2 regions of the Halobacillus litoralis genome follow, and region 1 is predicted to be linked to the other one. Evidence: predicted binding sites of a transcription regulator. Region 1 holds the regulator's gene; the other holds the start of a gene.
The links. Region 1 encodes LexA, which represses DNA repair genes until DNA is damaged. Its sites were predicted from a motif close to CGAACATATGTTCG; they were not measured.
Positions count from the first base shown of each region.

Region 1 (11,956 bases):
AAATCATAAAGGAGGAACAGAGATGGCGCGGATCCGACTGATGCCAGACCACCTAGCCAACAAAATAGCGGCCGGAGAAGTTGTTGAGCGCCCAGCCTCTGTCGTCAAAGAACTGGTAGAAAACAGTATTGATGCAGGTGCCACATGGGTGAAAATCGATTTAATGGAGGCCGGATTGCAGCGCATCCGGATCACCGATGATGGAGCAGGAATGGATGAAGAAGACTGTGAAATCGCTTTTCATCGCCATGCAACGAGTAAAATCCTTGATGAAAACGATCTTTTTCATGTCCGTTCCCTAGGTTTTCGCGGGGAAGCATTAGCAAGTATTGCTGCAGTGAGCCGCTTGAGTATCCAGACCTCCACGGGAGATTGTGCTGGTACGAAAATGAATCTCGAAGGAGGTCGCCTCGTCTCTAGAGGGAAAAGTGATGCAAGAAAAGGAACGGACATTACGGTTGAGGAATTGTTTTTCAATACGCCCGCCCGGTTAAAGTATATGAAAACCATCCATACAGAGCTTGGTCATGTGACGGACGTATTAAATCGTATGGCATTAGCCCATCCGGAAGTGCAATTCCTTTGTACTCATAATGAAAAGCAGATTTTCAAGACGAATGGCAGGGGAGATCTCCTCCAAGTCATAGCGAACATTTACGGAATGAATGTTGCAAAAAAAATGATCCCGATAAAGATGGAAACGGCAGATTTTAAAGTTGATGGCTATATTGCAAAGCCCGAAGTTTACCGTGCTTCGAGAAATTATATGTCAACGATCATCAACGGTCGTTTCATTCGGAGTATTCCATTAAATAAGGCCGTTTTGCAAGGTTACCACACCCTGCTGCCGATTGGTAAAAGTCCGATTGTCGTATTAAATATAGACATGGATCCGATTCTTGTCGATGTCAACGTTCATCCATCAAAAATGGAAGTGCGTTTTAGTAAAGAGAAGGAATTGTATGATTTGTTAGAAGAGACCGTTCGACAGGCCTTCCGGAAACAAACCCTTATTCCTGATGTGTCACAGCCAGCGACAAAGACTGCAAAAGAGAAAACCACACAGGAATCTTTCAACCTTTATCATACGAGGGAGGAAGATGCCCATCGCGAGCGGCAAGCCACGGTGGACCACTTAGTGAAAAGCGAGCAAGGACTTCCCAAAGAGGATGGCTTTAAAGAAAATCAAGACGATTTAATCAAAGAGATGGTCCCGACATTTGACTCCGATGTTTCGGTTCCAACAGAGAATGAATGGGCAGAAGATGAATTCGAAAAGGAAGAATCTTCTCAAGAACAGAGAAGAGTTCCGACAATGCATCCGATTGGGCAGCTGCATGGAACATACATCCTTGCGCAGAACGAGGAAGGGATGTATATCGTGGATCAGCACGCGGCTCAAGAAAGAATCAAATACGAATTCTTCAGGGACAAATTGTCAGAAGTGAATCACGAAGTACAGGAATTGCTTGTACCAATGACCTTTGAATTTTCAAAAGCTGAGTCTTTAAGATTAGAAGAATACAAAGGTGAGCTGGAAAAAGTGGGGTTGTTCTTTGAACCATTCGGAGATACCACCTATATCGTGCGCAGTCACCCTCAGTGGTTCCCGAAAGGATTTGAAGAGGAAGTGATTGATGAAATGATCCAACAGTTGATGGAGGAAGACCGGATTGATATTCTTAAACTAAGAGAAGAAGCTGCTATTCTTATGTCGTGTAAACGATCGATTAAAGCGAATCACTACTTGAATCAGACCGATATGTTCCATCTCTTAGAAGATTTGAGAAAATCGACGGATCCTTTCACTTGTCCTCATGGACGGCCGATCATCGTCTTCTTTTCTGAGTATGAGATGGAAAAAATGTTCAAACGTGTAATGTAATAAAAAGAGAGACTCCGAATTCGGAGTCTCTCTTTTTATGTTCCCATTTTTGTTTACATAATATATTTATGATCAAGTTTATATAAGTACGAATAATGACGAAGTAGGGGGTTAGGAGATGTTCTTCTGTTGGAGAAGAAAACGAAAATAGTTATCGATTTGTTTAATGTCTTCTGGCTGAATTCCGAACCATGCTTTCTTATCAAAGAATACAGGTTTAGTGTATCCCTTTGTTTCCAGGAGCTGCTTAATTTCGCGCATTTCATCCTCTTGTTCATCACTTAAACCGAGGAGATAATCTGCAGTGGTATGGAGAGCGTGAGCAATCTTCGTGAGATCATCTAGATCTGGTGAAGTGTAACTTCGTTCCCAATTCGATACGACTTGTGGGGACACACCGACTTTTTCAGCTAACATCGATTGTGTAAAACGTCTTTCTTTTCTAAGTGAACGAATTCTTTCATGAACCACTTTAAGACGCCTCCTTTTCTATACTATAACACAGACTAACGAATTGCGATAGTATGACTAACGAATATTTTGAATATTTATAACGGAAACCGTTAGTCATGGTAACGGATTGCGTTAGTTAGCTGCCTGAGGTATGATTGTAGAGCCATTCATGTATAATAGAGACATGTGAAGGAGGTGGGAGTGTGAAACCATTGGTGATCTCAGTGGTTGGTCCTACAGCAGTTGGAAAATCGAATTTGGGGATCCGGATCGCTCAGCGTTTTGGCGGCGAAGTGATTAGTGGAGATTCCATGCAGATTTACCGCACGATGGATATTGGAACAGCGAAAGTGACAGAAGAGGAGATGCAGGGCATTCCGCATCATATGATTGATTTTAAAGACCCTGATGAGCAGTTTTCAGTCGCTGAGTTCCAGGAAAATGTGCAAGCGTTAATCAGGGAAATCCATGAGCGGGGAAAGCTGCCGGTTTTGGTCGGGGGTACAGGCTTATACATACAAGCAACACTTTTTGATTTCCATTTTTCAGAACAAAAAAAGGATCCTGCCATCATGGAGAAGCTTGAAAAAGAGCGGAAAGAAAAGGGCAGGGATTATATGTACAAACGCCTTGTTGAAATTGATCCCGAACAAGCAGAAAAAATACATCCGAATAATGAAAGACGAGTGTTGCGTGCGCTTGAAGTTTATGAAACAACAGGTCGGGTAATGAGTGACCGTCACCAACAGCAGCAGAATAAATCTCCTTTTAACCCGTTGCTAATTGGACTGGAGATGGACCGTGAGTTGTTGTACGACCGTATCAATAAAAGGGTTGATCAGATGATTGAACAGGGCTTGGTAAAAGAAGTTCAGCATCTTTATGAACAGGGATTGCAGGATGTTCAATCGATGCAGGCGATCGGTTATAAGGAATTGATTCCTTACTTTGAAGGTTCATCTACCTTAGAGGAAGCGATTGAATTGCTGAAACGTAATTCCAGACGCTACGCCAAACGTCAGTACACGTACTTCAAGAACAAAATGGAAATCCATTGGTATGAAGTATCTCCTTCAAACTACGAGGAGAAATTTGAAACAATTTTAGGCGATTTAGCAGGAAAGATAGACTAATGCGTAGAATCGTATTATTACAGATAGAAAAGAGGAGGAAGATCCATGGCCCAATCGGTTAATATCCAGGACAATTATTTGAATCAATTAAGGAAAGAACGCATGCAGGTGACTGTCTTTCTGCTCAACGGATTTCAATTGAGAGGCATCGTTAAAGCCTTCGACAACTTCACTGTCTTGTTAGAGACAGAAGGAAAGCAACAATTGATTTTCAAACATGCCATTTCAACATTTGCTCCTGTCAAAAATGTTTCATTGGATAAAGAATAGTGTGAATGGTTCATGAAACCGAAAGAAGCGGGTGCCTTTATACGGCACCCGCTTCTTTCATGGATGAAGGGAATGAAAGAAGCGCATCCACCCATTGGGCGTTTGTCACAGGAAACCATCCCTACGCGTATGATGAAGAAGAATGAGGAGGGATCGATGTGCAACCCCAAGCGAAAACAGTGAGACCGAGCAGCACAATCAATATTGTGTTGAATGATTCTAAAGAAAAAGCGATTCCTGATCGGAAAGCAGCCACCCTCAAACAGACGGGGGCGCCTTTTCTGAAGATCGAGGAATTTTTCAATTCCATCATTGGAATGGAGGATTTAAAGACCAGGGTCAAAGAAATCTATGCACAGGTGCTCGTTTCAAAGAAAAGAGAAGAAGCAGGATTGAAATCGAATGCGCAAGTACTACACATGGTTTTCCACGGAAATCCCGGTACGGGAAAGACGACCGTCGCGCGAATGGTTGCTGCGTTATTCCGTGAAGTCGGGGTGCTTGATAAGGGTCAATTCATAGAAGCGGATCGGAGTGACCTTGTAGGCGAGTATATCGGTCATACAGCCCAAAAGACGAAGGATCTGATCCATAAAGCATTGGGGGGAGTCCTTTTTATTGATGAAGCCTATTCCTTAGCAAGAGGTGGAGAAAAGGATTTCGGAAAAGAAGCGATTGATACATTGGTGAAATGCATGGAAGATCATCATAATGAATGCATTATTATCCTTGCTGGTTATCCAGATGAAATGGAAGATTTTCTGACATTAAATCCAGGTCTTGCTTCCCGGTTCCCCATCCAGCTTTCATTTAAGGACTATTCTGCTAAAGAACTTACCCAGATTGCTTTTGGAATGATTGAAGAAAGGGAATATTGTTTAACAAAAGAGGCGGAACGAAAACTTTTCCAACATCTGGCCTACGTGTACGTCAGGCGCGAGGAAAATTTTTCAAATGCCCGTTATGTAAGGAACCTTATTGAAGAGGCCATTCGAAAACATGCCTGGAGAGTAATCAGCACCCCTAACCCTAAGAAGAAGACATTGATGACCCTACAGGCTGAAGACTTTGACTTTCCTTTACAAGAAACAGACTTGATCTGAACGGTCGTCCATTCATAGGAATCATTTTTCTGTTATGATGAAAAAGATACAGGCAGATGGAAGAGTAGGTGAAGAGACAGATGGCAAAAGAATTGGTCGTGTTAGTTGCTAGAAAAGATCCATCCGAAAAGGAAGAACGGTTTCAGTCTTCCTTGGAAGAGCTTCAGTCGCTGACTGAGACCGCTAATGGAGAAGTATGTAAAATTATAACTCAAAAGCGTGACCGGGTTCACCCGGCTACATATTTAGGTGAGGGTAAACTGGAAGAAATAAAAGAAGCAGCCGAGGAATCTGAAGCTGAGCTTGTCATATTTAATGATGAGTTATCTCCTGGTCAGCTTAGAAACATAGCGGATAGGGTCGGTGTGCGCGTGATCGACAGAAGTCAGCTGATCCTTGATATTTTTGCAGGAAGAGCCCGTACAAAAGAAGGGAAATTGCAGGTAGAACTTGCTCAACTGCAATATATGCTTCCTCGGCTATCCGGACAGGGGACAGCGTTATCCCGGTTAGGTGGAGGAATTGGTACACGAGGTCCTGGTGAAACCAAATTGGAAACCGACCGCCGTCATATACAACGGAGAATTGATGATATCAAGAAGAGGTTGGATACGGTCGTTAAACAACGAGAGCAATACCGGAAGCGGAGAAAAGAAAACCGCGCCTTTCAAGTGGCAATCGTCGGTTATACGAATGCTGGTAAATCGACTTTCTTCAATAGAGTAACCGATAGCCAGTCCTTTGAAGAGGATTTATTGTTTGCTACACTCGATCCTTTGACAAGGCAGATGAGCCTTCCTTCTGGCTTTTTGGCTCTCCTATCTGATACGGTAGGATTCATTCAGGACTTGCCAACGACGCTCATAGCAGCATTCCGATCTACGTTAGAAGAAGTGACAGAGGCAGATTTTATCGTTCATATGGTTGATGCTTCACACCCTGATCATATGCAGCAGGAAAAGACTGTATTGAAGTTGTTGGACGAACTCGGGGCTGGTCAACTGCCGATACTGACCGTATATAATAAGAAAGATCTACTGAAGGAGGATTTCATTCCGCACTCCTTCCCTTCGCTGACAGTGAGCGTGCATGATCCAATCGATCGTAAACGTGTCCTTCATAAAATCGAAGAGGTTTTAAGAGAAGAGTGGGATGAGTATGATGTTTTCGTGCCGGCTTCTGAAGGGAAACGGCTGCAGCAATTCAAGGCCTACAGTATGATTACGAGCATAAATTTTTATGAAGAAAAAGAGGGCTATGCCCTTCACGGTTTCATCCATCCCGAACACCCATTGAAACATCAAATATTATAAATATGAACAAAACGTTGGAACAACGAAATATACTGCAAGATAGGAAGAGGACCCATCATGAACATTCAAGAAATGAAACAACGTGTAGAAAAAGAGATTAAGAACCAACATCATAGGGTTGACGAGATTGTCGATTACAATCAAGAAAAAGTTTTAAAGGCCTTCCATAAACTGAGGGTCAGCGATTCTCATTTTAACCCGACAACAGGTTATGGCTATGATGATTTCGGGCGAGACACTCTGGAAGCATTGTATGCAGAGATATTCAAAGCGGAAGATGCGCTTGTCAGACCTCAGCTCATCTCGGGAACACATGCAATCACCACAGCCTTATTCGGGGTATTACGTCCGGGTGATGAACTGCTATACATATCAGGAGAACCTTATGACACCCTAAGAGATGTCATTGGTTCTGAGGACAAGAAAGATACAGGTTCTCTACGTGATTTTGGTATCAGCTATCAAACCGTTCCTTTAGAAGAAAACGGAGCTTTTGCCCATGATAGAATCCGAACAGCTATGCAAGATAAGACGAAGGTGGTAGCCATCCAAAGATCAAAAGGATACGAGGACCGTCCTTCATTCCTCATTGACGAGTTACAATCCATCATACGATTTGTGCGTGACATAAAAGACGATGTGATTATTTTTGTTGACAATTGTTATGGTGAATTCGTAGAAACGAAAGAGCCGCTTGAAGTAGGCGCTGATATGATCGCTGGTTCGTTAATTAAGAACCCTGGAGGTGGAATTGCCAGAGTCGGTGGGTACATTGCAGGACGTAAATCCCTCATTGAAAAATGCAGCTATCGATTGACAGCTCCTGGGCTAGGGAAGGAAACAGGCCCGAGTTTGAACAGCCTGCAAGAGATGTATCAAGGGATTTTCCTTGCCCCTCATGTCGTGGGAGAAGCTTTGAAAGGAGCTATTTTCACTTCGAAATATTTAAGTGAATGGGGTTTCGACACCAATCCTGCTTATGATGTGAAGAGAACAGATTTAATTCAATCCGTCAACTTTAAAACCGCTGAACAAATGATCAGCTTCTGTCAATCCATTCAGCAGGCATCCCCGATCAATTCCCAATTCAAACCAGAGCCAAGCGTCATGCCGGGGTATGAGGACGAAGTGATCATGGCTGCAGGGACTTTCATTCAAGGAGCCAGTCTCGAATTGACCGCCGACGGTCCTATTCGCCCCCCATATACAGCCTTCGTCCAAGGGGGATTGACTTATGCGCATGTAAAGATCGCTGTCGTACAAGCGGTGCAACAGTTGGTAGAAGAGGGTATGGTCAAAGCTTGAAGCAAAGGGAATGGTAACCCTTTCAAAAAACATCTCCAAATTGTGTGAACATTCCTCACATATGTTGACATATCCCTTTCGTGACGTATAATTAAAGTATCATTCTTATGGGGAGGTGGCACATCGATGAGTGATGAAATTCGTCGTTCTATGCCGTTATTCCCGATGGGGATTGTTCAATCATTGACAGACCTTACTGCACGGCAGATTCGGTACTATGAACAGCACGAGCTTGTTCAGCCGGCCCGTTCAGAAGGGAACCGACGTATGTTTTCATTCAATGATGTCGATCGACTTCTTGAAATTAAAGACTTGATCGATCAGGGTGTGAACATGGCCGGAATCAAGAAAGTTCTGAAGCTGAACGATCAGCCAGATAATGAAGTATATGATGAGGATCAGGTGAAGGAAGTACACAATGAACTTACCGAAAAAGAACTTCGTCGTATGCTGCAACGAGAACTATTCACAGCGGGAAGACAAGGTAAATTAGCAATCAGACAGGGAGAAATGTCAAGGTTCTTCCATTAATATTGTGTTGAGAGGAGAAATTCAATGGGTTTAACTAAAGAAGAAATTTACAAAAAAATCGATGAGGAAAACGTCAAGTTTATCCGTCTGCAGTTCACGGATATGCTTGGTACAATCAAAAATGTGGAAATTCCACTTAGCCAGTTGGATAAAGCTATTGATGGCATGATGATGTTTGACGGATCCTCTATTGAAGGTTTCGTTCGTATCGAGGAGTCTGACATGTATTTGGTCCCAGACCTGGATACTTTCGTCGTCTTCCCTTGGACTTCTGAAAAAGGGAAAGTTGCACGATTCATCTGTGACATCTATAACCCAGACCAAACTCCTTTTGAAGGATGCCCACGCTACAATTTGAAGCGTAACATCAAAAAAATGGAGAAACTCGGATTTTCTGCTTTCAACATTGGTACAGAACCTGAATTTTTCCTATTCAAATTAGATGAAAAAGGCGAACCAACGATGGAATTGAATGATAAAGGTGGCTACTTCGACTTAGCACCGACCGACCTTGGCGAAAACTGCCGCCGGGATATCGTCCTAGAGCTTGAGGAAATGGGCTTTGAAATTGAGGCCTCTCACCATGAAGTAGCTCCAGGCCAGCACGAAATTGACTTCAAATATGCGGATGCAATCAAGCATTGTGATGATATCCAAACATTCAAACTCGTCGTTAAAACCATTGCACGTCAACATGGTTTGCATGCAACATTCATGCCTAAACCATTGTTCGGTGTAAACGGATCTGGTATGCACGCGAACATGTCTCTTTTCAATGAAAAGGGCAATGCGTTCTTTGATGAGAAAGGGAAGGAACAATTGTCTGAGGTGGCTTATCAGTTCACAGCAGGCATTATCAAGCATGCAACGAACTTCACAGCCGTGACGAACCCTACCGTCAATTCCTACAAACGTCTTGTGCCAGGGTATGAAGCACCGTGTTATGTAGCATGGTCCGGTCAAAACCGTAGTCCGCTCGTACGTGTTCCTACATCCCGTGGATTGAGCACAAGAATCGAAGTACGCAGTGTGGATCCATCAGCGAACCCATACATGGCGATGGCTGTACTTCTTGCTGCTGGACTTGATGGTGTGGAAAATAAACTGGAAGCACCTGCTCCTGTCGATCGAAACATTTACGTGATGGATAAGAAAGAGCGGGAAGCTCACGGGGTGAAAGACCTGCCTGCTACATTGTATGATGCACTGGAAGAGCTGCATCAGGATCCGATTATGGTAGAAGCCCTAGGGGAACACCTATTTGAACACTTCATTGAAGCGAAAGAAATCGAATGGGATATGTTCCGCACCCAGGTTCATCCGTGGGAACGCGAACAATATTTGCAGACGTATTAAAGTATAAAACCCTTGAAGCTTTTAGCTTCAAGGGTTTTTTATGTATTTCTATACTTTCGATGGGGAGTTACATGTAACAAAAATAAGAACAAACGCTCCAGTTATAGAGGGTTACCAATGGAAGCGTACTTCCAGCTTATGAAACTGGAGAAGATTAAGTTGGCGTGGATCTATATCAATCGCGAAGGCGTCATATCACAAAGAGTGGTGAGAGTGGTCGACATTCAGGATGAACAGATCATTGCTTACTTCTATGAGCGAAAACAGGTGGGAACGATTATAAAAGATCATATATTGTCTGTACTTCCTTTAACATCTATCCGTAAAAGTTATGGAGTATGACATAAGTAAAGAAAGAGGCGAGGTTTAACTAAACCTCGCCTCTTTCTTTTAGTGTACGGTCCTGTAAAGACCTACGACTTTCCCAAGAATGGATACATCCTGTAATAGAATGGGTTCCATCGTTGCGTTCTCAGGCTGCAAGCGAACATGATTTCTTTCTTTGAAGAACCGCTTCACAGTGGCTTCTTCGTCTTCCGTCATTGCAACAACGATGTCGCCGTTCTGAGCGGTCTGTTGTTGTCTGACGATGACCATATCCCCGTCAAGAATTCCTGCCTCGATCATACTTTCACCTTGTACAATTAGTACGAAGGTGTTGTCATCCGACCCTGCAAGTGAATCGGGTAGAGGGACATATTCTTCAATGTTTTCAACAGCTGTAATCGGTGACCCCGCCGTGACTTTACCGATTACTGGAGCGTAAGAAGCTTCACTTCTCGGGATGCTGTGATCTTCTTCTAATTCAATTACTTCAATGGCACGAGGTTTGGTCGGATCGCGTCTAATATATCCTTTTTTCTCCAATCTGGACAAGTGACCATGCACAGTCGAACTTGAAGCAAGACCAACGGATTGACCGATCTCCCTTACGGATGGTGGATATCCTTTTGCTAGAACCTGTTCTTTAATAAAATCTAGTATTTCCTGCTGCCGCTTTGAAAGTTTACTCATAGATTAGCACCTCGTACATAGGATTATAGTAACCACATTGTACCACTTATATTTCAAAAATACAAACACGCGTTCGAAAAAAACCATTGACAAGAACCTGTGTTCGTATATAATGAGAATTAACAAACGCGAACACAGGTTCTTAAGAACGTTCGTTCTAGGAAAGCGGAGGGGTTATCAATGTTTAATAAATTATCTAAGCTGGATTACACCTACATCATTCTTTTTATTGTTAGTTTTATCATTCTCTATTATTCTATGGTCACAGCTGTTTAATAGAGAAAGAGAGAGGAACATCCAAGTGAGAGTAATTTTATATTGCAGGGTAAGTACGGAAAAAGAAGCTCAAGTGACTTCTTTAAAGCGGCAGAAAGCTGAGTTGACATCCATGGCGGATCATCACGGCTTCGAAGTTGTGGAGTGCATTGAAGAACAAGCGAGTGGTTACGATATTGAACGTGAAGGGATTTTCCGCATGCTGGAATGCTTTTCTTCAGGGCGTGCGGAAGCCTTATTAATCCAAGATGAAACACGATTAGGCCGAGGAAATACGAAGATCGCTTTGTTTCATCAATTGAACCGTTTGAAGGTCAAGGTGTACTCCCTTTCCAACCATGGAGAATTACAGTTATCGGAATCAGATTCGATGGTATTACAGATTGTTGGCATCGTAGAAGAATACCAAAGGAAAATACATAATATGAAAATACGGCGGGGGATGAGAAAAGCGGTAGAGGGCGGCTATGATCCATCCGCCAACTTATCCAACCGTGATCAGGCACCCGGTCGTGAGAGAATCGACTTTCCTATTGAAGAGGTTGTTCGATTAAGGAAAAATGACTTGACATTCAAAGATATCGCAGCGACTTTGAGAGGGTTGGGATATGATGTATCAAAAGCTACGGTGCATCGCAGATACAAAGAGTACCTATCGCTTGAAAAAGAGGAAGAATCACGGTAATATAGGATGTGTGGACAAGGATCTTTGGATTTCTTGTCTTTTTCATGTTTTACGATCCAGACTATGATTAAAGGAGAAGGATCTATGTTATCAAAAGAAAAAATTAATCGTATAAATGAGCTAGCTAATAAATCTAAGCAGGAAGAGCTTTCGAAGGAAGAGAAAGCGGAACAACAGAAGCTGCGCCATGAATATTTGAAAAATGCGCGCGCATCCTTCAAGAATCAGCTGAAAGGTGTGACCGTCATTGATCCGAAAGGGAATGACGTAACTCCAGAGAAGCTTCGTCAAATGCAAAAGAACGAAAAAAAGAATTAAGGCCAAATCGTCCGTATTCGATAATTTTCGAATGCGGATTTTTTCTTGTTTAATTCCCTGAATAAGGGGGAAATTAGGTTTGAGGCTGTGCGAAATTTTGCACAAAGCTTGTTTCGAAATGAATTTCATTATAGGATAATACATGGTACATATACCTGAAACGAAAGGGGAATGTTGAACATGGCAAACAGCCTTGAACAAACATCAATCAATACGATTAGAACTTTAACAATCGATGCAGTAGAAAAAGCAAACTCCGGACACCCGGGGATGCCGATGGGTGCAGCACCGATGGCATATACGCTATGGACTCA
Region 1 is NZ_CP129016.1:2,946,499-2,958,454, reverse strand. Features, by position in the region: partial or broken gene mutS (DNA mismatch repair protein MutS) at 1-9, shown strand, start outside; gene mutL (DNA mismatch repair endonuclease MutL) at 23-1,885, shown strand; gene LC065_RS15160 (helix-turn-helix domain-containing protein) at 1,997-2,356, opposite strand; gene miaA (tRNA (adenosine(37)-N6)-dimethylallyltransferase MiaA) at 2,542-3,471, shown strand; gene hfq (RNA chaperone Hfq) at 3,517-3,741, shown strand; gene LC065_RS15145 (hypothetical protein) at 3,747-3,887, shown strand; gene LC065_RS15140 (AAA family ATPase) at 3,900-4,844, shown strand; gene hflX (GTPase HflX) at 4,925-6,157, shown strand; gene LC065_RS15130 (methionine gamma-lyase family protein) at 6,215-7,462, shown strand; gene LC065_RS15125 (MerR family transcriptional regulator) at 7,589-7,993, shown strand; gene glnA (type I glutamate--ammonia ligase) at 8,018-9,349, shown strand; gene LC065_RS15115 (hypothetical protein) at 9,467-9,691, shown strand; gene lexA (transcriptional repressor LexA) at 9,740-10,363, opposite strand; gene LC065_RS15105 (YneB family resolvase-like protein) at 10,665-11,324, shown strand; gene LC065_RS15100 (DUF896 domain-containing protein) at 11,409-11,642, shown strand; gene tkt (transketolase) at 11,823-11,956, shown strand, end outside.

Region 2 (11,956 bases), 750 kb from region 1:
AATAATGAATTATCATCTTATGATCAACGGTTAGAAAACCGTCCTCAAATCATTGTCGCGAATAAAATGGATATTCCAGATGCTAAAGAAAATTTAGAACTGTTCAAGGAGCAGCTGGGGAATGATGACATTCCCATTTATTCCATCTCTACCGTTACACGGGACGGATTGGATGAATTGTTATATGCCGTAGCGGATAAACTGGATGAAATTCCGAAACAGGAAGAACAGGTCGAAGAAGTGGACGAGCGAGTCATCTACAAATATGAAAAAGAAGAAGCGCCATTTAAGATTACGCGTGATGATGATGGTGCCTATGTCCTTTATGGAGAAAAGATTGAATCCCTGTTCAAGAGAACAGACTTTTCCCATGACCAATCCATCAACAGGTTTGCACGTCAGATGCGGAGTATGGGTGTGGATGATGCACTCAGAAAACGTGGCGCGAAAGATGGCGACACGGTCAGATTAATGGATTATGAATTTGAGTTTGTCGATTAAAGGGGAGGATTTTTCATGGCGGATTACAATGAGAAATTTTATTTAGTCCGTAGCGACATTCTTCCTGAAGCTATGATGAAAACCATAGAAGCGAAAGAATTATTAGAGCGGGGGAAAGTAGAGTCCATTTTTGAGGCTGTCCAGCAAGTGGGCTTGTCCCGGAGTGCTTTTTATAAATATAGAGATGCTGTTTTTCCTTTTCAGGCAATGGTCAAGGAGCAAATGATTACATTGTTCTTTCACCTTGAAGATCGAAAAGGAACGTTGTCGAATTTGTTAATGACGGTTGCTAAGTCGGGTTGTAATGTTTTGACCATTCATCAGACAATTCCTCTTCAAGGAAAAGCGAATGTGACGCTCTCTTTGAATACTTCCGGAATGGAAGACAGCATAGAAAAACTGTTGCAGCAGCTGCACAAGTTAGATTTTGTAGATCGTGTAGAGATCTTAAGTACGGGAGCTTAATTGGAGGGGAAATCATGACGGAACAACGGATTGGATATTTAGGACCAAAGGGTACGTTTACAAAAATGGCAGTGGATGCTTTGTTTGAAGGTGGAGAGTTCATCGGTTACGAGAACATTCCTGCTTGTCTGGACGCGGTAGAAGCAGGGGAGATTAGTACAGCCGTTGTCCCGATTGAAAATGCGATCGAAGGTTCCGTACACTTGACGGTCGATTACCTCGTGCATCACGTCAACCAATCGATTATTGCAGAGTTAACAGTCCCGATCAAACAACACCTCCTCGTCCATCCGGATCATGAAGGGGAAATTAAAAAAGTTTATTCTCACAGCCATGCCATTGCCCAGTGTCACCAATACTTGCACACAAAGTACCCAAACGCTGAAGTTGAATACACAGCTTCGACAGGGAAAGCCGCTGAAATTGTAGCAAGCGAAGGCCCGGGTGTCGCTGCGATTGCCAATCATTTAGCGGCAGAGCAAAACGGTTTGACATTTATGGATACAGATATCCATGATTATGACAATAACCATACACGGTTTGCGGTCGTTCAGAAGGTCCCGACCACTTTGAAAGTAAAGGATCATCCTATAACAAAACATAAAACGACAGTAATGGTCACACTGCCGAAGGATTATGTCGGCGCCCTGCATCAAGTACTCGCAGCCTTTGCATGGAGAAAAATGAACTTATCTAAAATTGAATCAAGGCCGCTGAAGACTGGTCTTGGTAACTACTTTTTCTTGATAGATGTCGATCAACCATACGATCACGTGCTGTTTCCCGGCGTGCAGGCAGAACTTGAAGCGTTAGGATGTCAGTTGAAGGTGCTCGGAACTTATCCGAGTTACCAAGTCGATGTACCGACCCCTGTGAAATAAGCGTGACCCTCATAACCCCTGAATCCCTTTGTTAATAGGGATTCAGGGGTTTGTTTATATTTTCTTTCAAATTATTATAGGCTTTTTCATCAATGTTTTGGCTTGTGTTGCATAGAGTGTTATGAAGCTATTATTGCCTTATTGTTTTTACAGAATTACAGGAAGGGAGTTGCAGATGTGAGAATTCACATTGTACAAAAAGGAGATACACTCTGGAACATAGCCAAGAAATACGGGGTCGACTTTGAACAGTTGAAATCCATGAATACCCAGCTTTCCAATCCTGATATGATTATGCCGGGTATGAAAATCAAAGTCCCTCAAGGTACAAAGCAAGTGAAAAAAGAGGCTCCTAAAAAAGAAGCCCCTAAACAACAAGCACCCGCACCTAAGAAGGAAATGCCTTCACAACCACCATATAAAGATACGTCACCAAAACCGATTCCGAAGATTAAAGAAGATGAGAAGAAGCCAGTAGCTAAAGGTGTTATGGAAAAACCGATGAAACCGATGCAGCCCATCAATATGAATATGCCGATTACCATGCCGAGTATTGATCAGCAGATGCAGAATTATTATACAACTTTCCACCTTCCACAAATGCCGATGCCGCAGCCTAAAGAAGAATCACCTAAAGAGGCTCTGAAAGAAGAGGTAAAAGGAGAAAAGATGGAAGATGTGAAGGGGATGCAGTCTCCGGAACAAGCTCCAATGCCTCAGCAGCCGTATTATCAACCCATGCAGCAACCTATGCAGCAACCTATGCAGCCGCAGGCGATGCAGCCACAGTTGGTTCACACAGACTTTTACTGCTGCCCACCGTATCCTGTTATGATGCCGATGCACATGCCTATGCATCAACAGCCGATGCCAATGCAGCAGCCCATGCACATGACGGGGGACGAATCAAGCGATGATATGGTCCAAGGCGTGCAAGCAGGTGGAGACTGTGGGTGTGGTGGCGGACAGGGGCAGCAACCATATGGACCAATGATGGGACCGTGGGGTCAGTCTCCTTACGGCGCTCAGCAGCCATGGGAGCAAGCGCCATATGGGGGGGATGCAGCACCCAATGGGTTATGGACCGCAGCAACCTCCTCACATGGGATGGGGTCAGCCACAGCAAGGTTGGGGTCAACCGTATCCACAACAAATGGGGCAGTGGGATCCCCAACAGATGGGCCAAGGATATCAACAGCCTTGGAGGGAAGATGATGTAGATGAAAGCTGAACATCGAATGGGCGATTCATACACGGATCGCCTTTTTCAATGGATGCAAACAGAGGAAAAGCTTCCGATTGAATATGAACAGACCATCAAACCGAAGGTGTACAAAATCCAGTATGACGGGCAGCCATTTATTTTAAAGGGATACCGCCGGTTTCATGTGATTGAAAAACAAGTGGAGTTTTTCGAACATTGGAATTATGCGTATAAAATAGCTGCAAGACCGTACCCTTTCTATGATCGAGTTTTTACCATCAGTAAACTTGGTTGTGACTGGGCTTTATTTGAATGCGTGGAAGGAAGGCATGCAGACTTCAGCCGGCATATGGACAGAAAACAAGCGGTCCGTATTCTCCATCACTTTCATCGAACAACCAAAGGAATTGGAGTATTGTCGGTTCCTAAAGATCCACTATATGTTAAATGGGAAAGGCGCTTAGAACAATTTGAAGAAACGAAAGATCTATTCACAGAGTTACGGAAGCGGGAAATGTACCAGGAACTGCATGCTTGCATGAGCAAGCGTTTGGAAGATTTTACGAATCATCCCTTGGGGGAAGTTGAGGAGAGAGCCTGGGATCGTAATGAATGGCTTCATGGAGACGTGGCTCATCATAACTTCATTGTCGGTTCCGATAAGAATATAAAAATGATTGATTTTGACCTTTTGCATACAGGTCCTCGTTTATATGATCACATTCAATTGGCTCAGCGTTTTTTACCATACGTGGAGCTTAGGAAATCTACATTGTTGCCGTACTTTCCACATGTTAATGATAAGGAGATCTGGTGGAAAGGGGTCCTCGTCCCGGCTGATCTTTTAAGGGAATGGCTATATGGGTACCGCTTAAGCCTGAGAGAAGAAGCATCAATGCCGCGCCATATGAGAAAATTGGAAAAAGCATGGGAAAACCGGAAGAAGTTTGTCCGATATGCTGAGCATATGCTATGATTAGATATCATATGTGTGAAAGGATGAACAATCCGGTGGAACAGAAAGTTGAAAAAATCGTATCCTGGCTACAGGAAAAAGTCAAAGAGGCACATGTAGAAGGGTTAGTCGTCGGGGTCAGTGGTGGAATCGATTCCGCTGTCGTTGCCAACCTGATAAAGAGAGCATTCCCCGATAATTCTTTGGGTGTAATCATGCCATGTAAAAGTCAATCCGATGACCAAGTTCATGCAAAAAGCGTTGTGGAAGCATGTGACCTTCCAATAATGACCGTTGATTTAACGGAAACACACAACGTCATGTTCCGAACGATCAAACAGCAATTGAATGATGCTGGATCTTTCAATGAAGAACAAGAAAAGTTAGCTGATGCTAATTTGAGAGCCCGCCTACGAATGAGTACCCTCTATACAATTGCAACCAACCATAAATACTTAGTGGTTGGTACAGATAATGCAGCCGAATGGTACACCGGGTACTTCACGAAGTTTGGGGATGGAGGCGTGGATCTCGTTCCTATTTCCAACCTCACTAAAGGTGAAGTACGAGAAATGGCTAAATATTTGGGTGTACCTGATGAAGTGATCCATAAACAACCAAGTGCAGGATTGTGGGAAGGGCAGACAGATGAGAACGAAATGGGCACGAGTTATGATATGATTGATCGTCATTTGAAAGGGGAAGAAATCCCTGAAGAAGATCGAAATATTATTGAAGCGATGCACAAGCGCTCTGCGCACAAACGTCAAATGCCACCTGCGCCTCCGAAATAAGCTTGGCGAATATTGACAGACTAAAACATTCTTCTTGAACCCATAGTAAGGGTAAAAGGAGAATGTTTTTATGTGGAAAATTGTTAGTATTCTTATGTTGACCTCGTTATTCATGTTCGCATGTCAGGCGGATGAAACCGCGGAACCGAAAGAAGAAGAATCTTCCCCTTATCAACCTCTTGGTTATGCACAAGATGGAGCCATTGAAAGACGGGGGCAGATTCCTACAGGGAAAGACAGTTATTTCAAACGTACAGCAGAGGAAGAGTTCAGAAATGCGAAGTATGGCGAAACCAATCGTTCCCACGACAATGATTTTAATAACGAAGATGCCATGGCAGTTGTGGAGAAAGTCAATGAACTAAAAGAAATTACGATGACTCAAGCCTATTCGACCGATGAACGTATGTACGTGGCGGTCATGATTAACCCGTATGATCTCAGAGATAAGTCGATCCCGGAGAAAATAGAAGCCAAGGTAAAGCAAGTGACAGATAAAGACTTGATTGTCTATACGAATAACAATAGCTGGGATGAAATGAAAAACTTCAATGCAAGAGAATCGGAAGCACCTGATAAAATTAGACAGAGATTTCGTAACTTTTTCAATCAACAATAGGGGCAAAGGGTTTGCTTTCAAGAAAAATGGGGATTGTGATATATTAGAGAATAGAGTCCAATGCGTAAGTGAGCTTACGTAAAGATACATGGAACTATAAGATTTGTCTGGGAGAGGAGAATGTCCAATGGCTGGCCATTCAAAATGGAGTAATATCAAGCATCGAAAAGGTGCTCAAGATGCGAAACGCGGAAAACTCTTCATGAAGCTTGCTCGCGAAATTTTCATGGCGGCGAAACAAGGAGGCGGCGATCAAGAAACCAATCCTGCCCTGCGTATAGCTGTAGATAAAGCAAGATCAAACAATATGCCGAAAGATAACATCGATCGCGCCATTAAGAAAGCGACCGGAGATCTCGAAGGTGTCAATTATGAGGAATATACGTATGAAGGATACGGTCCTGGCGGGGTAGCGGTCATGGTTAAAGTGTTGACAGATAATAAAAACCGTACGGCAGCAGACGTCAGACACGCTTTCAATAAAAATGATGGCAACTTAGGGGAAAACGGCTGCGTGTCCTTCATGTTCAACCGCTCAGGCTATCTCGTCATCGACCGGGAAGCAACAGAGGCCGATGAAGAAGAAATGATGCTTGAAGTCATAGAAGCCGGTGCAGAGGAAATGGAAACAACAGAAGAACAATTTGAGATCTACACAGATCCGGAATCTTTTTCTGATGTAAAACAGGCCTTGGAGTCTAGTGGATATGTGTTTACCACAAGTGAAGTGACCATGATTCCTGAAACCTATACGGAACTAGGTGAAGAAGGCGTGGAAAAAATGTTGAAACTGATTGATATGCTCGAGGATAATGACGACGTTCAAGAAGTCTATCACAACCTTGATGCAGATGAGGCGATTCTGGAAAAATTATCGTGATCTCCCATTGCTATGATAATAACTTCTGTTTCTGGACACACTAGAAACAGAAGTTATTTTTATTTAGGGGGGATCCTGTCATGAAACGATGGGCCTTAATTGTTGGGTTAGCCATAGGCGTTGCTGTATTGAGTTGGTCGATCATTGATCAAACTCCACCGAAAACCTTTAAAGATAACACGCCACAAAGAGTCATCCAGGGCAAGGAGGAGCAATCAGAGTCAGTGGAAACATTGGTTAAGCCTGAACCTTTGAAATTGACAGTCATTCTGAAGGAGCATTATATAGATGGTGTGACAGAAACCACAAAGAAAGAAGAAACCATCTGGTCTATGATGGATTTTTGGGCTTCCTATGAGGGATGGACGGTTGAAGAACAGGAATTGGATCAAGTAGTTTTTCAAAGAGAAGTTGATGATATTTCTCCTTTGACAAAACAGACAGGGTATTTTGGTTTGACAGAGGATGGGGAATTAGCCGTCTTTCAAGGTCTTCCTGATCAAGGGAAGGTCATTGAGTCCTTTAAACCTATCCCCATTAAGCCGCTTGAAAGTAAAAGAGAGCATGAGTTGAAACAGGGGATTAAAATCAAGGACCACCGGCATTTTGAGCAAGTCGTTCGTCAATTTTCCAAAGAAGAGGAAGTATAAGAGACGTGAAACAGCCACCATTAGTTGTGGCTGTTTTGTTCCGTTTTAAGGGCGATTCACGGCTTTTATTCATGGGCGAACATGTGCTTGTATGTTACAATAGGAAGGATAGCAATAAAGGGTAGAGAGGGAATTTTACAATGATTAGTTACGTGAAAGGTCAATTGACGACACTCGATGAAGGGTCGTTGACAATAGAAACAGGCGGCATAGGATATGAAGTGCTATGCGCAAATCCATATCATTTTCAAGATTCGATGAACAAGGAAGTCAAAGTACATACGTACCATTATATAAGAGAAGATAATCAATCGCTTTTTGGATTCAAGAAAAAAGAAGACAAACAACTATTCGCTCAATTACTGAACGTTTCCGGGATTGGACCTAAAGGAGCTCTTGCTATTCTTGGAACCGTCAGCGTACCAGAATTCGTATCGGCCATTGAGCAGGAAGACGATAAATACTTAACGAAATTTCCGGGAGTAGGAAAGAAGACAGCTCGTCAGATGATCCTTGACTTGAAAGGGAAACTTATTGTCTGGCTTCCTGATGAAGATAATGAGGACACCCTTTTCTATCAGGAAGATTTAACATCGAAAGAGAAAAGGGCTGTAGTGGACGACGCAATTGAAGCGTTGAAGGCTTTAGGTTATACAGAAAAAGAAGTGAAGTTTGTCCGTACAGAACTTGAAAAAGCCAAACATGGCAGCGTGGATGATTATGTCAGACAAGGGCTGCAACTATTGATGAAATCTTAAGGTGAGGAGGGATGAATCTTGGAGGATCGCATGATATCTGGAGAACAACAGGATACCGATCAGGAGATTGAGCTTAGTTTACGACCAGAAACTCTGAAGCAGTATATTGGTCAGGATCAGGTGAAAAATAATCTAAGCATCTTCATTGAAGCAGCAAAAATGCGAAACGAGCCGCTTGATCATGCGCTGTTGTATGGACCACCTGGGTTAGGTAAAACCACACTTGCTTCGATCATTGCTAATGAGATGGGCGTTCAGTTTAGAACAACAGCTGGTCCAGCGATTGAGAGGGCTGGGGATTTGGCCGCGATATTATCATCTTTGGAACCAGGGGATGTCCTCTTCATCGATGAAATCCATCGCCTTCCACGTTCTGTAGAAGAAGTCCTCTATCCTGCAATGGAGGATTTCTGTCTTGATATCGTCGTAGGTACGGGGCCAAGTGCCCGTTCTGTAAGGCTCGATCTTCCCCCTTTCACATTGGTCGGTGCCACCACTCGAGCCGGGTTGCTTTCCGCACCTCTCAGAGATCGGTTCGGGGTGCACAGCCGTCTGGAATATTACGATACCAAAGCGCTTTGTTCCATCGTAGAACGGACAGCAGAAATATTTTCTGTTGAAATCGATGGTGCGGCAGCTGTTGAAGTCGCGCGTCGTTCCAGAGGAACCCCAAGGATTGCCAACCGCTTGTTAAAGCGTGTCCGCGATATTGCTCAAGTAAAAGGTGAGACAGTCATTAGCAAGGAAACGACAAAGGAAGCGTTGAACATGCTGCAAGTAGATGCAGAAGGTCTTGATTTTATCGATCACAAGTTGCTGAAAGGGATCATGGATAGCTTCCAGGGAGGGCCTGTAGGCTTGGATACGATTGCCGCAACGATTGGAGAGGAGCCTCAGACGATTGAAGATGTATATGAGCCCTTCTTGCTGCAAATCGGTTATATCCAACGGACACCAAGAGGCCGTGTGGTCACACCTAAAGCCTACGCTCATTTCAACAGGGAGGTGCCTGGCTCTTGACGGGCTTTGGTAAAATCTTTATTGTAATAGGGATTGTGTTCATATTGATCGGTATACTATGGAGTATATTTGGAAAATTACCAGGGGACCTTAGCTTTAAAAAAGGAAACGTTACGTTCTATTTTCCCATTATGACTTCCATTATTGTGAGCATTGTCCTTTCGTTAATTTTCTATTTCATAAGAAAATTTTGATACATTAAACATAAGAATAGGGGATTCACATGGATATCAAGCAATACGATTTTGATTTGCCGGAGGAGCTGATCGCTCAGGTTCCATTAGAAGATCGGACTGCTTCCCGGCTTATGGTTTGTGATCGTACAGAACAAACCATTGAACATCGGCATTTTTCTCAAATCACTGATTACTTAGAAAAAGGTGACTGCCTTGTATTGAATGACACGAAGGTGTTACCTGCTCGGCTATACGGTGCTAAAGAGGGGACCGGTGGAAAAGTAGAGGTCCTTCTTCTTCACCAGACTGAAGATGATGAGTGGGACGTGCTTGTCAAACCCGCGAAAAAGGTAAAAGTAGGCACCAAGATTGTCTTCGGAGAAGGGAAACTTGTAGCCGAGTGTACGGAATTGCAAGAGCATGGAGGACGCAAGGTCAAATTCAGCTACGAAGGCATTTTCCTTGAGGTATTGGAATCTCTAGGAGAGATGCCTTTACCTCCATATATCAAAGAGCAGTTGTCTGATAGAGATCGATATCAGACCGTCTATGCGAAAGAAGAAGGTTCAGCAGCTGCTCCTACAGCCGGACTGCACTTTACAAAAGAACTGTTAGAGGATTTGCAGGCAAAGGGGATCGAACTTGCGTATTTGACACTTCACGTAGGGCTCGGCACCTTCCGACCCGTCAGTGTAGATCAAGTGGAGGAACATGATATGCATGCCGAATTCTATCAGTTGAGTGGAGAAACAGCCAATCAGTTGAATACGGTCAAAGAAAAAGGCGGAAGAATTATATCTGTTGGTACAACCTCAACCAGAACGCTCGAGACGATCATCCGTGATCACGGAACATTCAAAGAGGCAAGCGGTTGGACGGATATCTTCATTTATCCTCCTCAAAAGCTGAAAGCCATCGATGGATTGATTACAAACTTCCATTTGCCGAAGTCCACATTAATTATGCTGGTCAGCGCCTTTGCCGGTCGCGACTTTATTTTAGAAGCCTATAAACAGGCAGTAGAAGAAAGGTATCGTTTCTTCAGTTTTGGAGATGCGATGTTCATAAAATGATCTTATGGATCAAGAGTGAGAAAGGGTAGAAATCATGGCAATCACATATGAATTGATTAAAACATGTAAGCAGACAGGCGCACGTTTAGGAAAGGTCCATACTCCACACGGATCTTTTGAAACACCAATGTTTATGCCTGTTGGTACACTAGCAACCGTTAAGACAATGAGTCCGGAAGAGTTGGAGCGCATGGGCGCACAAATCATCCTCTCGAATACGTATCACTTGTGGCTGCGCCCCGGGGAAGACATCGTTGAAGAGGCGGGTGGCCTTCACAAGTTCATGAATTGGAACGGTTCCATTCTAACGGACTCCGGCGGATTCCAAGTCTTCAGTTTGAGTGATCTTAGAAAAATTGAAGAAGAGGGTGTCCATTTCCGTAACCATATTAGTGGGGAAAAGCTCTTCTTATCTCCAGAAAAAGCGATGCACATTCAAAACGCCCTTGGACCGGATATTATGATGGCCTTTGATGAGTGTCCCCCATATCCTGCCGAGCATAAGTACATGAAAGATTCTGTAGAGCGTACGAGCCGCTGGGCTGAGCGCTGCTTGGAAGCACACAAACGTCCGCATGATCAAGGCTTATTCGGGATCATTCAGGGTGGAGAGTATGAAGATTTACGCCGTCAAAGTGCTCGTGACCTGACGTCTATGGACTTTCCGGGTTACGCCATCGGTGGTTTGTCTGTTGGTGAGCCGAAAGACGTTATGAACCGTGTTCTTGAATTCACCACTCCTCTGATGCCGGATCAAAAGCCCCGTTATCTGATGGGTGTCGGTTCTCCTGATTCACTTATCGATGGAAGCATCCGCGGAATCGATATGTTTGACTGTGTACTCCCAACACGAATTGCAAGGAATGGTACGCTGATGACTTCTGAGGGAAGACTTGTTGTGAGAAATGCGAAATACGCACGTGATTTCCGTCCCATTGATGAGAATTGTGATTGCCACACATGCCGGAATTACAGCCGGGCTTATATCCGCCACTTAGTCAAAGCTAATGAAACATTCGGTTTCAGACTTACGACTTATCATAATCTTTATTTTCTGTTAAACTTAATGAGGCAAGTGCGTGAAGCCATTAGAGAAGATCGACTCGGTGACTTTAGAGAAGAATTCTTTGAAATGTATGGTTTCAACAAACCAAACGCAAAGAACTTTTAGAAAGGGGGAAAATAAATGGATACATTAGTAGGTTTACTTCCTATAATCCTAATGTTTGTCATTTTCTATTTCCTATTGATTCGACCGCAGCAAAAGAAACAGAAGAAAGTACAACAAATGCAGTCGGACCTCCAAAAAGGCGATAGAGTTATAACAATCGGAGGACTTCACGGAACGATTCATGCGATTGATGAAGGTACGCTTGTGATTTCTGTACAAGATGGTACTCAACTTAAATTCGATCGTTCATCCGTACGTGAAAAATTGAGCTAATCAAATGCAATCCCGCTACATATTCTTGTAGCGGGATTTTACGTTTTATCACCTTTTTACGGTTTTCCTTGGCAGGTTGACCCCTATCATGCCTCCAAGCCAGGCAGCAAGAACCAGGCCTCCAAAATAACTCAACTGAGGCAGGGACACCCATGAGTTTTCAAAAATGACCTGAAATAGAACCATGGCACTGACGAAGATCAGCCCTGTCATCCCTCCAGAGAGCCATCCCTTCTGTTCTCCCTTATAAGCAGCCAGCATGCCACCTATGGCTAATATGCTAATACCGGCGACTAAAGCCAATTGATTGAGTGTCTCATATTCCATCCCAGTAAACCTTAGTAAAAGTGCTAACACTCCAGCAAATACAATCATCAAAATGAAAATAGAGCCGACTCCATACCCCAGGACCCCTGACAATAACTTTTTCATCCCATCCCCCCTTGATATGCTTGTCACTTTTATCTATATGCATGAAAACTCTATAGATAGAAGCAGATATTTTCTTCTGGACTTGAATAAGTATTAGTAAAGTC
Region 2 is NZ_CP129016.1:2,197,564-2,209,519, forward strand. Features, by position in the region: gene obgE (GTPase ObgE) at 1-501, shown strand, start outside; gene LC065_RS11045 (ACT domain-containing protein) at 517-966, shown strand; gene pheA (prephenate dehydratase) at 981-1,847, shown strand; gene safA (SafA/ExsA family spore coat assembly protein) at 2,025-3,062, shown strand; gene LC065_RS11060 (aminoglycoside phosphotransferase family protein) at 3,068-4,027, shown strand; gene nadE (NAD(+) synthase) at 4,063-4,800, shown strand; gene LC065_RS11070 (YhcN/YlaJ family sporulation lipoprotein) at 4,871-5,419, shown strand; gene LC065_RS11075 (YebC/PmpR family DNA-binding transcriptional regulator) at 5,547-6,299, shown strand; gene LC065_RS11080 (BofC C-terminal domain-containing protein) at 6,380-6,949, shown strand; gene ruvA (Holliday junction branch migration protein RuvA) at 7,090-7,707, shown strand; gene ruvB (Holliday junction branch migration DNA helicase RuvB) at 7,726-8,727, shown strand; gene LC065_RS11095 (DUF2905 domain-containing protein) at 8,724-8,921, shown strand; gene queA (tRNA preQ1(34) S-adenosylmethionine ribosyltransferase-isomerase QueA) at 8,951-9,976, shown strand; gene tgt (tRNA guanosine(34) transglycosylase Tgt) at 10,008-11,147, shown strand; gene yajC (preprotein translocase subunit YajC) at 11,163-11,420, shown strand; gene LC065_RS11115 (TIGR04086 family membrane protein) at 11,469-11,852, opposite strand.
Region 2: a site for LexA is predicted at 7,026-7,039, ahead of ruvA (Holliday junction branch migration protein RuvA). Genes of this name have one in related genera too.